3 regions of the Blautia faecicola genome follow, and region 3 is predicted to be linked to each of the others. Evidence: riboswitches for the same ligand, from Rfam matches in the RefSeq annotation. Region 3 holds a riboswitch; each other region holds the start of a gene.
What was found. Region 3 has a riboswitch for thiamine pyrophosphate ahead of thiS (sulfur carrier protein ThiS). Riboswitches for the same ligand answer to the same signal wherever they lie in the genome.

Region 1 (5,976 bases), 1.1 Mb from region 3:
GTACTTTTCCGATATTTTCTCTTAATGCCTGCACCCAGGCTCTTGATTGTTCCATGTAAAAAGTCCTCCCATATCAAGTGATTCAGGTGTTTTATCAGCATTTTGCATGATATTTTTCCCTGTTTTCATGTCTCTTTCGTTACATTTGAACGAATAGTTACATTATAACTTGATATGAGAGGACTTTCAAGTGCTGTGTGCACTTTCTGTGACTCAACACAGTTGTTTTCTTTTTATGCCACACGAATCATTCCGGAGATTTCTTTCACGGTAGACATGCCCTTTGCCACTGCCAGCGCATCCTTCAGATTCTTCTCTTTCACATCATCTGTGATCACTACGATCTCTGCATACTGGTCATTCTTTCTTCTCTGGATAACCTGCGCCAGACTGACACCACTGTTGCCAAATACACTGGCAATATTGGCCAGTACACCCGGACGGTCTTCCACAAACATGCGAATGAAGAACTTACTGCTGATCTCGTTCATGTGCTTGATCGGAAGATTCTTATAACAGGTACATCCGATTCGTCCACAGCAATCATTCAAAATATTTCTTACAATATCAAAGACATCGCCCACAACTGCACTGGCTGTCGGCAGTTCTCCGGCACCACGGCCATAGAACATGGCATCCTGTACGGCATCCCCCTGTACAAAAACTGCGTTGTATGCATCATTAACAGACGCCAGTGGATGATTGACATCGATCAGCATCGGATGGACTCTCGCTTCGATACCTTCCGGTGTATTTCTTGCCACACCAAGGAGTTTGATCACGCAGCCCATCTCTTTGGCATACTGGATATCCGTCGCTGTGATCTTGGTGATTCCTTCCGTATATACGTCATCAAAGGTAACCCGTGAATTAAAAGCAGCGCTGGCAAGGATCGCAACCTTTCTTCCCGCATCCAGTCCTTCCACATCAGCGGTCGGATCACTTTCCGCATATCCCAGTTCCTGTGCCAGTTTCAGGGCATCGGCGAATTCCATGCCATTCTGGCTCATCTTAGTCAGGATAAAGTTGGTAGTTCCGTTCATGATACCCATCACTTCTGAGATATGATTTCCTGCAAGACACTGCTTGATCGGACGAATGATCGGGATACCACCGGCTACTGCCGCTTCGTGTAAGAAATCTTTCTTATTCTTTGCTGCGGTATCCAGCAGAATATGTCCGTCAGCTGCGATCAGATCTTTGTTGGCAGTTACCACATTTTTTCCTGCTTCCAGAGCTTCCAGAATATACGTTCTTGCCGGTTCCATGCCACCGATCAGCTCAATAACGATCTCGATCTCCGGATCCTCCACGATCTCTTTCCAGTTATCCGTAAGCAAGGACGGATCATCGATCTTTTTGGATGCTTTTTCAATATTACGAACCAGAATTTTCTTCAATTCCACTTTTGCACCCAATTTCGGGATCATTTCCTCTTCCTGCATTTTCAGCACTTTATAAACACCACCGCCTACGGTACCTAAACCAAGCAGGGCTGCTTTAATGACTCTGTCTGCCATATGTTTCTCCTTTTCCGCCCAAGAAAGTTTCCTGACTTTCTTTTCTCAGGGCAACATCACTTTTCGCCCATTTTACCACACTAAAGTGAACTTGTGAAGTGTGAAGTTCCGGATACACTGAAATTTCTCCGAATTCTCTCTTGCATTTTCACCTGTTCTGATACATAATAACATTAAGTGCATCGTTTCGATGTACCAGACAACCTTTATATTGCTGACGGGGAGCTGGTGAAAGCCGGCTGAGAGGAGACGTGATTCCGTTTCGACCCGAAAACCTGATTTGGATAATGCCAACGTAGGAAAGATATACCGGATAAAAGAGGTAGACATACACACACTGTTTCTTTTTTCCATCAGACAGATTACAGGATCCTTACTCAGGTAAGGGTCCTTTTTATTTCGCGCAGTATATCCGGCTGTCAAAAGCGATGCATTGGGGACACCACTTTGTACCGCTGTAAAAAAGACAAAATCTTATGATTTTGTTCAGCATCAGAAACCCGGAACCTGCTTTCTGATGCAGGCGTCAGCAACTACTCCTATAGATTCTCCGGACGTATGATTTTTGTTCTGCATGGATACGTCTGTGTTTTGCTGACGTCAAAAACAGATACTTTTTTATTATGTATGTGAAAAGAATGGAGGCAAAACAACATGAGAAATTACACCACTCAGATGGATGCGGCACGCAAGGGAATCATCACACCCGAAATCAGCCTTGTAGCCGAAAAGGAACATATGGATGTCAGTAAACTGATGACGCTTGTTGCAGAAGGTAAAGTAGCAATCTGCGCCAATAAAAATCACACCTGTTTAAGTGCGGAAGGTGTTGGAAGTATGCTCCGCACAAAAATCAATGTCAATCTCGGTGTTTCCCGTGACTGTAAAGACTATGATATCGAAATGAAAAAAGTAATGAGCGCTGTAGAACTCGGTGCCGAAGCCATCATGGATCTTTCCAGCCATGGAAATACCCAGCCTTTCCGCCGTAAACTGACCAGTGAATGTCCGGTTATGATCGGTACGGTCCCTGTCTATGACAGCGTTATTCATTATCAGCGTGATCTTGCAACTCTGACCGCAAAAGACTTTATAGATGTGATCCGGATGCATGCGGAAGACGGTGTGGACTTTGTCACTCTCCACTGCGGAATCACACGAAAAACCATCGAGCAGATCAAAAAGCACAAACGAAAAATGAATATCGTCAGCCGTGGAGGAAGTCTGGTTTTTGCCTGGATGAGCATGACCGGAGAGGAAAATCCATTCTATGAATATTATGATGAAATTCTTGATATCTGTGAGGAATATGATGTAACCATTTCTTTAGGTGATGCCTGCCGGCCGGGATGTCTGGCAGATGCAACCGATGTATGCCAGATTGAAGAACTGGTTCGTCTCGGAGAACTGACAAAACGTGCCTGGGATCACAATGTACAGGTTATGGTGGAAGGTCCCGGACATGTGCCTCTGGATCAGGTAGCTGCCAATATGAAAGTCCAGCAGAGCATCTGTATGGGAGCTCCTTTCTATGTACTCGGACCTCTTGTCACCGATATTGCTCCCGGATATGACCATATCACCGCGGCCATCGGTGGCGCCGTTGCTGCCATGAACGGTGCTGCATTCCTTTGTTATGTAACACCTGCAGAACACCTGGCTCTTCCAAATGTAGAAGATACCAAGCAGGGAATCATTGCCTCCAAAATCGCAGCTCATGCAGCTGATATTGCCAAAGGAATCCCCGGCGCCCGTGATATAGATGATAAAATGGCAGATGCACGTCGTGTGCTCGACTGGGATGCCCAGTATGCCTGTGCTTTAGATCCGGAAACTGCCAAATCCATCCGCGCCAGCAGAATGCCGGAAGATGACCACAGCGATACCTGCAGCATGTGCGGCAAATTCTGTGCTGTCAGAAGCATGAACAAAGCCCTCGCCGGAGAGTATATTGATATTTTGTAAAATTATCACTTTTTAAATGATCGTGTATTTTTCATTTAAAAGTAATTATGATGAAATTATAAAACGCCACGAAGCGCATTGGATCTGCTGAATATCACCAGATCTTCTTGCGTTTCGTGGCGTTTTGACACGTTTCTTTATTTACTTTTTACAAATGTAAGGATTTATTTGTAGTTTACGATCTGTCCGAATTCTTCTTTGAGGGAAGCGCCTCCAACCAGTCCGCCATCGATGTCTGCCTGAGCAAACAGGTCTGCTGCTGTTTTGGAGTTTACGGATCCACCGTACTGGATACGGATCTCTGCTGCTGTAGCATCATCGTATACTTCAGCGATACACTCACGGATCTTACCGCATACTTCCTGAGCCTGCTCAGTAGTAGCTGTTTTTCCGGTTCCGATAGCCCAGATTGGTTCGTAAGCGATAACGGCTTTCTTTGCCTGATCTGCTGTCAGACCCTGGAAGCCAATCTTAACCTGCTGACGGATGAAGTCCATGGTTACACCCTGCTCTCTCTGTTCCAGAGATTCACCACAGCACATGATAGGTGTCAGACCATGTTCAAATGCTTTGTGCATTTTTTTGTTGATGTCTTCATCTGTTTCTCCAAAGTATCCTCTTCTCTCGGAATGTCCCAGAACAACGTATTTTACGCCTGCATCTACCAGCATGTTCGGGGAGATTTCTCCGGTGTAAGCACCTTTTTCTTCGAAGTACATATTCTCAGCACCAACCTGGATGTTAGTTCCTTTTGCAGCTTCTACTACAGGAACGATGTCGATAGCAGGTACGCAGAATACTACGTCTACTTCGTCATTCTTTACCAGTGGTTTCAGAGTTTCAACCAGTTTAACAGCCTCACTTGGAGTCATGTTCATTTTCCAGTTACCGGCAATAATTTTTTTTCTAGCCATGTTACGTTTCCTCTTTTCTTGTATCCTTTCCAGGATCTGATTCTTATTTATCGTTTGCTGCTGCTACACCTGGCAGTTCTTTTCCTTCCAGGAATTCCAGGGAAGCTCCACCACCGGTAGAGATGTGAGTCATCTTGTCACCAAATCCCAGGATATTAACAGCTGCTGCGGAATCACCACCACCGATGATGGTTGTAGCGTCTGTCTCAGCCAGAGCTTTTGCTACTGCTGCGGTACCGTGTGCGAAGTTCGGCATTTCGAAGCATCCCATCGGTCCGTTCCATACTACAGTCTTAGCATCTTTTACAGCGTCTGCAAACAGTTTTTCTGTTTCCGGTCCGATATCCAGACCTTCCCAGCCATCCGGAATCTGTCCACATGGAACAACTTTCATGTTGCAGTCGTTAGAGAATTCATCACCGATTCTGTTATCTACAGGCAGAAGCAGTTTTACACCTTTTTCTGCTGCTTTTTTCTTCATATCCAGAGCATACTGCAGATAGTCATCTTCACACAGGGATACACCGATGGTACCACCTTCTGCTTTTGCGAAAGTATAAGCCATACCACCGCCGATGATCAGAGTATCTACTTTATCCAGCAGGTTGTTGATTACGGAAATCTTGCTGGAAACTTTTGCTCCACCCAGGATAGCAACGAATGGTCTTTCCGGGTTGTTTACTGCATTGCCAAGGAAATCGATCTCTTTCTGCATCAGATATCCAACAACAGCAGTATCTACATATTTTGTAACACCTACGTTAGAGCAGTGAGCTCTGTGAGCGGTTCCGAATGCATCGTTTACGAAAACATCACACAGGGAAGCCAGTTCTTTGGAGAATTCGTCTCCGTTTTTGGTTTCTTCTGCACGATAACGGGTGTTCTCCAGAAGGATTACTTCGCCGTCTTTCATAGCTTCTACAGCTGCTTTTGCGTTTGGTCCGACAACTTCCGGATCAGCTGCAAATTTTACTTCCTGTCCCAGCAGTTCGCTCAGTCTTACTGCAACCGGTGCCAGAGATAATTCTGGTTTCGGCTCTCCCTTCGGTTTGCCAAGATGAGAACACAGAATTACTTTTCCACCATCAGCAATCAGTTTTTTGATCGTAGGAAGTGCTGCTACCAGACGGTTCTCGTCTGTGATCTTTCCATCCTGCAGAGGTACGTTGAAATCGCAACGAACCAGAACTCTTTTGCCTTTTACGTTGATATCATCAACAGATTTTTTATTAAGCATTGGCATATGCCTCCTTTTAATTATTCGCACACTTGTGCCTTTACAGCTACATCTGTATCACGCGGATTCGCCAGGATCTCATACAGGGACAGACTTTTGCTCCCAACCCGCGTATAAAAAAGGAGCCCGGTCCAAAGAGACCGGACCCCCAATGAGCCTATGGATTATGCATTCAGCAGTTTTCCGAAGTGTTTGATTGTTCTTACCATCTGGCTTGTGTAAGAATTCTCATTGTCATACCATGAAACAACCTGTACTTCTGTTGTACCGTTTTCCAGTGGCAGAACCATTGTCTGAGTAGAATCAAACAGAGAACCGAATCTCATACCAACGATATCGC
Region 2 (5,976 bases), 890 kb from region 3:
GGAAGTTCGTATCATGACGCCGGAAGAGTTCTCTTTTATACGAGTAAAGACGGAGAAAACTGGACTTACGCAAATCAGTGCCGGTCAGAATCATACGGATGGACGATCGAGTGTCCGGATCTGTTTTCTCAGAATGATCAGTGGATTTTCATCGGCTGTCCGATGCGTCTTACACCGGGGGAGAAGAAATATCCGGACCAGGCTGTATGGGCGCTGGCGGAATTTGATCCGAAGACCTGTGAACTGAAGCTGCCGGATACTCACAGTTATGTGGATTACGGTCTGGATCTGTATGCACCGCAGACGACACTGGACGCGGAGGGAAGAAGAGTGATGATCTCCTGGATGCGTATGCCGATGGCAGTGACAGACAGTACGGATCGCCCGGCATGGAACGGTATGATGAGCAGTGCCCGCGTGGTGGAAGAAAAAGAGGGACATCTGTATTTCCACATGCATCCACAGGTGGACGCATACCTCAGCGCGGAAACTACAGCCGAAGAGGCAGCAGAGAGTGGAAGAGTCTTCCGGATCCGGACGGATCTTTCTGAGGGAGAAACCTTAAATATTGGCGGGTATGTGATCAGCCGCAGCGAAGGAAAGATCGTTGGCGACCGGTCAGCCGTTCTTGAAGGATGTGACGAAGTGCGAACTGTTGATGCGACTCCGGTGATCGAGGGTGCGGCACAGCTGGATATTCTGGTGAACGATCATCTGATTGAAATCTTTGTCAACGACGGTCAGTATGTGCTCAGCCATGTGGTTTACGGAAAATCGAAAAAGATTTTCGGAAAATATGAAAAAGTTCTGGTGGGAAAATAAGAAAGATGGTATACTTATTAAGGAAATTTATAATTGACTTTAATTTATAAGTAATAATAAGTTTTACTAATAAGAAAAGTGTTGTATAATCATTTTTGTAAAGAAAATGATGATAACCCGTCAGGAGGTAACCAAATGATTAAAGCTGTTGTTGGAGCAAACTGGGGAGATGAAGGAAAAGGTAAGATTACCGATATGCTGGCTAAAGAAGCGGACATTATCGTTCGTTTCCAGGGTGGAGCCAATGCCGGACATACCATCGTAAATGATTACGGCAAGTTCGCACTGCATACTCTGCCGTCAGGTGTATTTTATAATCATACCACAAGCGTGATCGGAAACGGTGTTGCACTGAATGTACCACTGGTTTTTAAAGAGATCCAGGATATCGTATCCAAAGGGGTACCGACACCGAAGATCCTGATTTCCGACCGTGCACAGATGGTAATGTCTTATCACATTCTGTTTGATCAGTACGAAGAAGAACGTCTGGGTGGCAAATCCTTCGGATCCACAAAATCAGGTATCGCTCCTTTTTATTCTGATAAATTTGCAAAGATCGGTTTTCAGGTCAGCGAGTTGTTTGACGAGGAAGCGCTGAAAGAAAAAGTAGCAGGCATCTGCGAGAAAAAGAACGTTATGCTGGAGTATCTGTATCACAAACCGCTTCTGAAACCGGAAGAGATTTTTGAAGAGCTGATGAGCTACAAGAAGATGCTGGAGCCATATGTATGCGACGTATCTTTGTTCCTGTGGAACGCACTGAAAGAAGGAAAAGAGATCCTGTTAGAGGGTCAGCTGGGATCCTTAAAAGACCCGGATCACGGTATTTACCCAATGGTAACTTCTTCCTCCACACTGGCAGGATACGGTGCAGTAGGAGCAGGTGTACCGCCATATGAGATCAAGAAAATCATCACCGTATGTAAAGCATACTCCAGCGCAGTAGGAGCAGGAGCATTCGTATCCGAGATATTCGGAGACGAGGCAGATGAGCTGAGACGCAGAGGCGGAGACGGCGGCGAGTTCGGTGCAACAACCGGAAGACCGAGACGTATGGGATGGTTCGATGCAGTGGCTTCCAAATATGGATGCCGTATGCAGGGAACTACCGATGTAGCGTTCACCGTACTGGATGTTCTGGGATATCTGGATGAGATTCCGGTATGTGTAGGATACGACATCGACGGCAAAGTAACTACAGACTTCCCGACCACCACACTGCTGGAAAAGGCAAAGCCGGTGTATGAAACTCTGCCGGGATGGAAATGCGATATCCGCGGTATCAAGAAATACGAAGATCTGCCGGAAAACTGCAGAAAATACATCGAATTCGTAGAAGAGAAGATTGGTTTCCCGATCACCATGATTTCCAATGGTCCGGGAAGAGATGATATCATCTACAGATAAGAAATGCTATACCGGGATTGCTTTATTGCTGTGCAATTTTGCAATCCTCAAAACCGAATAGAAAACGGGGAGCTTGCATAAGCAGGCTGAGAGGAGACTGGCAGCGTTTCGACCCATAACCTGATTTGGATAATGCCAACGTAGGGATGATTTACAGAGAAAAACAGGCACACCATCCTTTTGGTGTGTCTGTTTTGGCTTGCGTTGCATATCAATAATTGATCCGGTGAATCAATTTTGATACGCGAGTAATGAGCCAGAATCCATGCTTGCATGGAATTATGGCGAATACCGCGAATGCTCATGAAACATGCAAAGCATGTTTTATGAGCTGATATAAGCGGCGGATTGGGGGCACCACCTTTCGTCGCTATAAAAAAGTAATGGTGAATTCATATGCAAAGGAGAAAAAATATGAGAACAGCATTAACAATCGCTGGCAGTGATTCCAGCGGAGGCGCCGGCATCCAGGCAGATATCAAGACGATGATGGCCAATGGCGTATATGCCATGAGTGCCATCACGGCTCTGACAGCCCAGAATACAACCGGCGTAACAGCAATTATGGAGGCAACTGAGGAATTTTTAGGAGAGGAACTGGACAATATTTTCACAGATATCTTTCCGGATGCAGTGAAGATCGGAATGGTTTCGTCCTCCGGTCTGATCATAAAGATTGCAGAAAAACTGAAAGAGTATGATGCAAAAAATATCGTGGTTGATCCGGTTATGGTGGCTACCAGCGGAGCCAGACTGATCAGTGAAGACGCGGTAAGCACCTTAAAAGAATATCTGTTTCCGCTGGCACAGATCCTGACACCGAATATCCCGGAGGCAGAAGTACTTTCCGGTATGACCATCACTTCTGAGGCGGAGATGATGGAGGCGGCTAAAGTGATCGGTGATCAGTACGGATGTGCGGTTCTGCTAAAAGGCGGTCATAAGGTGAATGATGCCAATGACCTGCTTTATCATGAAGGAACCTGCCAATGGTTTTACGGAAAACGGATCGATAACCCGAATACTCATGGAACCGGCTGTACGCTCTCCAGCGCGATCGCTTCCAACCTGGCAAAGGGATTTCCTATGGATGTGTCTGTAGAGCGCGCAAAGGCCTATATTTCCGGTGCTCTGGCAGCTATGCTGGATCTCGGCAAGGGCAGTGGTCCGATGAACCACGGGTTCGACATTACCGGAGAATATGTAAAGGAGGCATCTGATCATGAGTGAGAAAAGAACTTCTTTATTTGAAAACGGCCTGATCTGGTTTGGAGCGGGGGTATCGATCGCCGAGATCCTGACCGGAACGTACCTGGCTTCGCTGGGCATGAAAAAGGGATTGGCAGCGATTCTTGTGGGACATCTGATCGGATGCATCCTGTTGTTCCTTGCAGGTGTGATCGGTGGTAAAGTAAGAAAAAGTGCCATGGAAACCGTAAAGATCAGTTTTGGACAAAAAGGCAGCCTGTTTTTTGCCCTTCTGAATGTGATCCAGCTGGTGGGCTGGACCGCGATCATGATCTATGACGGTGCGCTGGCCGCCAATCAGGCCGCCGGTGTGGGCAACTGGGTCTGGTGTCTGGTGATCGGTGCGCTGATCGTTTTATGGATCGTGATCGGTATCACCAACCTTGGAAAGCTGAATACGGTTGCCATGGCAGCATTATTCATCCTTACCCTGATTCTCTGTAAAGTTATTTTCTTCGGAGATTATACAGCAGAGACCGTGGCAGCTGATGGACTGACCTTTGGCGCTGCTGTGGAACTGGCAGTGGCGATGCCGTTATCCTGGCTTCCGCTGATCAGTGATTATACGAGAGAAGCAAAACAGCCGGTAAAGGCAACCGCAGTCAGCGCTATCGTCTACGGTGTGATCAGCTGCTGGATGTACCTGATCGGTATGGGAGCAGCCATCTATACCGGCGAGAGCGATATCGCCCAGATCATGGTAAAAGCAGGTCTTGGTATCGTGGGACTGCTGATCATCATCTTCTCCACCGTTACTACGACCTTCCTGGACGCGTATTCCGCAGGAATCTCCAGTGAGACCCTCAGCCATAAGCTGAACGGAAAATATATCGCCATTGCGGTTACTGTCGTAGGTGCCCTGGCAGCTATCGTATATCCGATGGATAATATTACAAACTTCTTATACCTGATCGGATCCGTATTCGCTCCGATGATCGCGATCCAGATTGCGGATTTCTTCCTATTAGAAGAAGACCACAGCGAAAAAGAAATCCAGATTTCCAATATGGTACTGTGGGTGATCGGCTTTATCTTGTACCGGATCCTGATGAAAATAGACATCCCGGTAGGCAATACACTGCCGGATATTGCGATCACGGTGGTACTGTGTCTGATCTGGGGAAAAATCAGTAAAAAGAAATAGAAAATAAAAATACAGATATAGTAAAGTGATTGGGATAGCCAGAAAAGTAAGCGGATATCCAGTCGGAAAAGTGTATCTGAAAAACGAAAGGCGTGAGTCATAGAAATAAGACTTACGTCTTTTTTAGACGTATCACATATCATGAATTGGTCTACAGCATTGAAAAACCAGTCCCCGGCGGAAGCGTTCTCCTTGCAGCAACACTTTGTGGGCGCTTAGGGTAAGCTTTAAGATCCGACACCTACGTAGACTTAGGCTCGAGCGCTCTCGCGAGAGTCTTAGTCGAAGTTGGTGGCTAGCTTAAAGTTACCCTGCCCACGTTGCTGCAAGGAGAACGCTTCCGCCGGGGACGTCCCCTTTTTCAATACAACCCAACGGGAAAAGGCGCATACCCTTGGAGAGAGGTATACGCCCTTGCGTAAGAAAAATGTGATGTATGTAATCGGAGAAGTAATACTTCTTCCGCGATTACTGATTTGGTATATCCATCGGATAGTGATTGTCAAAGCAGGCCTTACACAGCGGCAGGTCACCGACCATCGACTGGAGATCTTCAATCTTCATATATCCTAAGGAATCAGCTCCAATTAACTGTCGGATCTCTTCCGTTGAATGGGAAGAGGCGATCAACAGCTGATTGGACGGTACATCGGTACCGAAATAACATGGGTACAGGAAAGGCGGTGAGCTGACGCGCACATGCACTTCTTTTGCACCGGCATGTTTCAGAAGGTGGATCAGATTGGCGATCGTGGTTCCACGCACGATGGAGTCATCGACCAGCACAATATTTTTTCCTTTGACAGCGGATTCCAGAACGCTTAATTTCAGACGTACACTGGATTCCCGTTCCTTCTGAGTAGGCTTGATAAAGGTACGGCCTACATAGCTGTTTTTATAGAATGCCAGTCCAAAAGGAATTCCGGATTCCGCCGCGAATCCCTGTGCGGCAGTAATTCCTGAGTCAGGAACACCGACGACCAGGTCAGCATCTGCGGGATAGGCTTTGGCAAGCGCTGCACCGGCACGAAGTCGGGACTCATATACGGAGATGCCGTCCAGTTTGCTGTCCAGACGGGCAAAGTAAATGTATTCAAAAATGCAATGAGCCTGCCGGGACTGACATAAGGTAAGGTTAGAGGTGATACCTTCCCGGGTGATCGTTACGATCTCACCAGGTTTGATATCACGGAGGAACTGTGCACCGATTGCAGTCAGTGCACAACTTTCAGAGGCGATGATATAAGAATCATCTCTCTTACCAAGACAAAGAGGTTTCAGTCCAAGGGGATCACGGACACCGATCAGCTTGCGCGGGCTTGCGATGACCAGACCGTAAGCACCTTTGATCT
Region 3 (5,976 bases):
AATAACTCGTTTTGGTGAGCCAAAAGAAGATGGCTCATTCGAATTTTGCAAAACGCAAACAGCACCGGTTATCATTGGGAACAATGCATGGATTGGTGGCGGTGCTATTATTTTACCGGGCGTTACGATCGGAGATAATGTTGTAATCGGAGCCGGCAGTATTGTAACTAAAGATATTCCCGACAATGTGATCGCAGCAGGTAATCCCTGTAGGGTAATTCGTGCGAATCAGTAAAATTTCCTGATGTAAAACAGGCCGTTATTACAAATTTATAATGATAAACCTGTATTATCCACAGCTTTTTTTCGTGAATAATACAGGTTTATTTAAATGCATGCTATCATACTACCTGTCACTGCATCCTAATTCAGCATATTCCTGTTTTAATTCTTCCGCAAGATATGCATCGCTCATACAGTGCATATCTGAAACACCATCTCGAATCAGCTGATATACCTGGGAATGGTAAAAGAAATCCAATGCAGCGTCCAATGAAATTTCCTGCTGTCTGGCAAAACACTCTATGACACGACTATATTTTTTCTGAAGTAAAATCGGATTGGCTGTCATAACATCTCACTCCCTTCGAAATGTAACAGAGACAATGCTTTCTCTGTTCGGAAACACATCTGCATATTCGGCTTTTCATACCGCAGACGGTTAATAGCTTCTGTTTTATCCATGAATTTATTATATACCAGGGCAACGCGGAAATGATTACTGTTCATTACCTTGTTACTGTTCCCTGATCATTCCCTACACATAAATATAATCACTCATCACCGGCTGCAAATTGTTAGAAAGCAGTGCATCATAGACTTCTTCTACATTTCTTCCATCTGAGATCTCGAACTGGTCATCGCCCTTATCCTCGATGTCATCCACATGACTTCCGATTCCGGTGCTGACTCCGGCGGAGATTTTGGTCGCCGCGATACCTACCAGGTTGTCACGTACCCGTGCACACTCTCTCGTGGACACTGTGATACTTGCAAATGGCATAAATAACCGATATGCGCACACAACCTGCAAAAGCTGTTTCTCGTGAACATCCATAGGATTGATGCGATCGTTATTGATGATCGGACGCAGACGCGGACAGGAAAATGCGATTTCTGCATGCGGATATTTTCTCTGCAGAAGATAGGCATGGTATCCGGTCGCAAATGCATCCTTTCTGAAATCATCCAGGCCCAGCAGTGCACCAAATCCTACTCCGCGCATGCCTCCTCTTATCGCACGCTCCTGGGCGTTGACACGATACGGATAGATACGTTTGTGGCCTGCCAGATGAAGTGTTTCATACTTATCAGAATTATAGGTCTCCTGGAAGACAGTTACATAATCAGCTCCACATGCATGCAGATACGCATACTCATCAGAGTTCACCGGATAGATTTCAAGTCCGATCACTTTGAAATATTTTCTTGCGATCTTGCAGGCATTTCCGATATATTCCACTGTGGATTTGTTTCTGCTTTCTCCGGTCAGGATCAGAATCTCCTGCAAGCCTGTCTCAGCGATCGCCTGCATTTCTTTTTCGATCTCGCTTTCATTTAACTGGGCACGTTTGATCTTATTATGACAGTTGAATCCACAGTAAATGCAATAATTTTCACAGTAATTCGCAATATAGATCGGTGTGAACATATAGACGCTGTTTCCAAAATGTTTTCTTGTCTCAATCTGCGCTGCCTGGGCAATCTCTTCGATGAAAGGCAGTGCTGCCGGTGATAAAAGCGCCGCAAAATCTTCCGGTGTTCTGGAACTGTGTGCGATGGCCTGTTTTACGTCAGCTGCCGTATATTTGTCATAATCATACGCATGCATGGCATCTACGACCTGATCCAGGATCTCAGACCCAATATCTTCCATACCCGGCATATATTTCATATGATCGATTCTGTTTTTCTTCTGATCTTCCAGAATCTCTTCGCTTAAGATACTTTCATTGATATGCTGATTTTCCATGGTCTAGTCCTCCAAAAATCCGGTCAGCGGTGATGATGCACTTGCTCCTCTTTCGATCTGTCTTCCCAGACCGGAAAGGTAGGCGCTTCGTCCTGCTTCGATTGCCTTTTTAAATGCCTCTGCCATAACCGGCACGTCTCCGGCTGTCGCGATTGCTGTATTCGCCATAACGGCAGCCGCTCCCATTTCCATAGCCTCACATGCCTGAGACGGGCGGCCGATTCCCGCATCAACGATGATCGGCAGATCCATCTCATCGATGAGGATCTGGATAAACTCCTTTGTCGCCAGACCTTTGTTTGATCCGATGGGTGCTCCCAGTGGCATGATGCAGGCTGCTCCGGCATCTTTCAGAGCCCTTGCCGCATTCAGGTCCGGATACATATAAGGCATAACTACAAATCCTTCCTTTGCAAGGATTTCTGTTGCTTTGATCGTCTCATAGTTATCCGGTAATAAATATTTGGAATCGTGTACAACTTCGATCTTTACAAAATCCCCACATCCCACTTCTCTTGATAATCTGGCGATCCGCACTGCCTCCTGGGCATTTCTTGCTCCGGATGTATTCGGAAGCAGGGTTACATTCTCCGGAATGTAATCCAAAATATTGGCAAGTCCCCCTTCGTTTGCACGGCGAAGTGCCAGTGTGATGATCTGTGCGTCTGCTTTTTCAATGCAGGCTTTCACAAGATCCAAAGAAAATTTTCCTGATCCTAAGATAAATCTTGATGTAAATTCATGTCCTCCAAGGCTCCATGTATCTTTTGTACTCATAGGTTTATTTCTCCTTCTTCGTAACTGTTCATTGTCTACTTAATATCTGCTGAATAGTTACCTGTATTCTTTATACTTCGTAATCGTTCACTGTTTTCACAATGTCTGCTGAATAGCTGCTATATTTCTTCTTCTCCAAGCAGCAAACGGGTGATCATATTGGCTTCATGGGCTGCGCAGATCGCAACCCGCGGCGCCATCAGTCCGTTGCCATAGGTCGGTTCCGTAACCTGATCCCCACAAAGATAGAAGTTTTTCATCAATCGCCGGGTACGAATTGTATTGCTGCTTCCATACCCGGCCATTCCGGATGCGGACACCAGTTTTTTCTCCGGAAAATGCTCCAGAATTCCATTTACAAGCATGGCTTTTGCCTCCGGATTGTCAAATGCTTCACATATAATTCCTGCATTCTCAAAAAGTGAAATCAGATTCTCTTCTGTCACTTTGATGCAATCCGTCTGAATATCGATATACGGATTAATCTTTTGAAGCAGAGACTTTAAAGCATCTGTTTTGTACATACCGATATGTTCTGTAAAATACTGCTGCCGGTTCAGATTCGTAATATCCACCACATCAAAATCAATAAGATGAAGATGGCCCACGCCGATACGTGCAAGTGCATATGCCACGTTGGATCCCAGACCTCCGAGACCTGCGATCGTCACCCGGCCTTCGGACAGTTTCTTTTGCTTTTCCGGTGAATGACGTTCTTCAAGTGCAGCCTGTATTTCCTCTTTAGTCAAAACCTTCGTTGTCTCCATTTTCAGCCTCCTCCTACAAATGTCACCACCTCCATGCAGTCTCCGTCTTCTAACATCCTGTCCGCATACTCGTTTTTGGGAAGGATCTCGCCATTCAGTTCTACTGCAATCCGCTTCATCTGGTATCCTGCACTTTCAAGATACACTTCTACAGAAGTTGCCTTCTCCAGTTCGATTTCTTTTCCGTTTACTTTGATCACCTGCATCTCACCTCCTTGAAGCAAAAAAGAGTCCACAAAGAAACGTACCCTCGGTGGTGCGCCCCTTCATGAACTCTCGCTCAATCTCATTCTTTTATACCCGGATTCGCGTAAAAAAGGAGATACCTAAGTATCTCCCGTTAAATCTGTCGTAATTCTTCTGTAGCTTCACAGTTACCGACTCTCTTACATAACGTTCCTACGTTGGCATTATCCAAATCAGGTATACGGGTCGAAATTTTCAACTTCCTCTCAGCCTATCACATAAGCTCCCCGGTTCTATTTATTTGACAGTTCAAGTATAATTATTTTTTTCTGTTCTGTCAAATATATTTTTTGTCTTTTTTAATTAATACATCGCTTCGCTTTTTATTTTACCCTGTCTGCGCTGCCACGTACAATAAGCTTCGCAGGTACGATCACTTTTAACCCTATCTCCCTGGAGGATGTGATGCGTTCACGAAGAAGGCAAACCGCCTCCTCACCCAATAATTCCATATGCAGGCGCACTGTAGTCAGCGGCGGAACCAGATAGTTGGCCACCGCTATATCATTATATCCCACAATACTCACATCCTCCGGAATCCGGAGTCCCTTTTCACTGACTGCCCGATAACAGCCCACTGCCAGAGAGTCGTTGTTTGCAAATATTGCTGTAGGTTTCTCCTTCCCTTCCAGGATTTCCCTGCACAGCACATAACCGTCCTCCGGCGTGAAGCTTCCCACCCGCACAAGTGCCGGAGAGAATTCACCGATTCGCTCCATATATTTTTTGTAAGTTACCATTCGTTCATCATGCACTTCCTCGCCATCCTTGTCGACTTCATAGCCGCCAATAAATGCTATCTTTTTATGTCCCAGTCCTGTCAGATAATCCATCACCGCTTCCACAGAACTGTCCAGATCATTGACTACGCAATCAAACTGATCTCCTTTTGGCATAGCATCCAGAAATACTGTGGGTTTTTTGAAGGCTTCTATCTGCCTTACCATACTCTTACTGAACGTTCCAAGACACAAAAGGCCATCGAGTCCTCCAAGATTCTTCAGTTCCTCCAGATTCTGGATCTGACAGCGTTCCATATTCTCTGCCTCTAGTTTTTTTTCTACCGCCAGACGGACTGTCAGATAATAAGTATCTCTCAGCTCCTCCTCTCTGGAATAGGAATAATAAACTCCAACCGTCAGGTGACGCTTCCTGCTTTTTCTTTCCTTTGCCTGATACTGAAGTTCCCTGGCAGTATCAAATATTTTCATTCTGGTCTCATCCTGCACATTCAACGTCTCATCATGGTTCAAAACTCTGGAGACTGTCGCTGCGGAAAAACCGGTACGCTCTGCGATATCTTTTATTGTAGCCATCTTAACTCCCTCTCTGCATGATACTTTTCAATATTTTTCGAATCGCATCAGCTATGTCAGTGCATTTCATGGTTTATCTTACCATATTGCCCCCAACCACGCAACGAATTGTTACGACGCTGTCTCCTCCGTGGCTGAATTCGCCAGAATAACCGCCGCCAGAATAATGATACATCCCAATATCATGCGCAATGTGATACTTTCATGAAGAATCATGACCGAGAACAAGGTTCCAAAGACAGACTCCATAGACAAAATAATCGCCGCCTTTGTCTCATCCACATACTTCTGGCATGCTGTCTGAAGAAGATAGCAGACCGTTGTGCTGATAATGCCGAGATAGAGAACACTCCACCATCCTTTTGCAGTAACCTGAAAATGCACCTGCCCGGAGGCAATCATGAATATCAATGATAAAATACCTGCCGTACACATCTGAATAAAGTTCAACACAGATGCCCTGTACTTTTTCACAAAGATGCTTGTCAGAAAAATCTGAAAAGCAAAGCCCACTGCACATATAAGGGTCAGTCCGTCACCCAGTCCCAGAGACAGATCTTTATCCAGGGACAGAAGTCCTACCCCTGCTATGGCCAGCACTGCTCCTATTATACCTCTGAATCCTACCTTTTTCCTGCAGATCAGGAAAGTAATAAAAGGAACAATCACCACATTTGTGGCTGTGAGGAACGCATTCTTTGACGGAGTCGTATATTGCAGTCCTATGATCTGAAGAGAAAACCCAATAAAAAGAGCTGCGCCCATAAAAACTCCTGCAGTTACTTCCTCTTTTTTTATTCCTTTAAGATTTCGGATACTTATCCCACCCATAAGCACGGAAGCCAACAGAAAACGAATGGTCATGATCTGAAAAGGCGACAGACTGTCAAGAGCCATG

Region 1: it holds a riboswitch for thiamine pyrophosphate, as region 3 does, so the genes downstream of both, thiC (phosphomethylpyrimidine synthase ThiC) here and thiS (sulfur carrier protein ThiS) in region 3, are expected to answer to the same signal.
Region 2: it holds a riboswitch for thiamine pyrophosphate, as region 3 does, so the genes downstream of both, thiD (bifunctional hydroxymethylpyrimidine kinase/phosphomethylpyrimidine kinase) here and thiS (sulfur carrier protein ThiS) in region 3, are expected to answer to the same signal.

Annotation. Positions count from the first base shown of each region.
Region 1 covers NZ_SDKC01000001.1:1,361,866-1,367,841, reverse strand. The annotation lists gene ETP43_RS06125 (AAA family ATPase) at 1-55, opposite strand, end outside; gene ETP43_RS06120 (homoserine dehydrogenase) at 234-1,520, opposite strand; TPP riboswitch at 1,729-1,839, shown strand; gene thiC (phosphomethylpyrimidine synthase ThiC) at 2,175-3,485, shown strand; gene tpiA (triose-phosphate isomerase) at 3,650-4,399, opposite strand; gene ETP43_RS06105 (phosphoglycerate kinase) at 4,443-5,636, opposite strand; gene gap (type I glyceraldehyde-3-phosphate dehydrogenase) at 5,801-5,976, opposite strand, start outside.
Region 2 covers NZ_SDKC01000001.1:1,117,516-1,123,491, forward strand. The annotation lists gene ETP43_RS05040 (glycoside hydrolase family 32 protein) at 1-822, shown strand, start outside; gene ETP43_RS05045 (adenylosuccinate synthase) at 958-2,232, shown strand; TPP riboswitch at 2,288-2,396, shown strand; gene thiD (bifunctional hydroxymethylpyrimidine kinase/phosphomethylpyrimidine kinase) at 2,647-3,462, shown strand; gene cytX (putative hydroxymethylpyrimidine transporter CytX) at 3,455-4,624, shown strand; gene purF (amidophosphoribosyltransferase) at 5,093-5,976, opposite strand, start outside.
Region 3 covers NZ_SDKC01000001.1:232,432-238,407, reverse strand. The annotation lists partial or broken gene ETP43_RS00905 (DapH/DapD/GlmU-related protein) at 1-235, shown strand, start outside; gene ETP43_RS00900 (DUF3791 domain-containing protein) at 347-571, opposite strand; gene ETP43_RS16975 (hypothetical protein) at 568-729, opposite strand; gene thiH (2-iminoacetate synthase ThiH) at 758-1,972, opposite strand; gene ETP43_RS00890 (thiazole synthase) at 1,976-2,749, opposite strand; gene thiF (sulfur carrier protein ThiS adenylyltransferase ThiF) at 2,869-3,516, opposite strand; gene thiS (sulfur carrier protein ThiS) at 3,519-3,722, opposite strand; TPP riboswitch at 3,895-4,002, opposite strand; gene ETP43_RS00875 (LacI family DNA-binding transcriptional regulator) at 4,086-5,078, opposite strand; gene ETP43_RS00870 (DMT family transporter) at 5,190-5,976, opposite strand, start outside.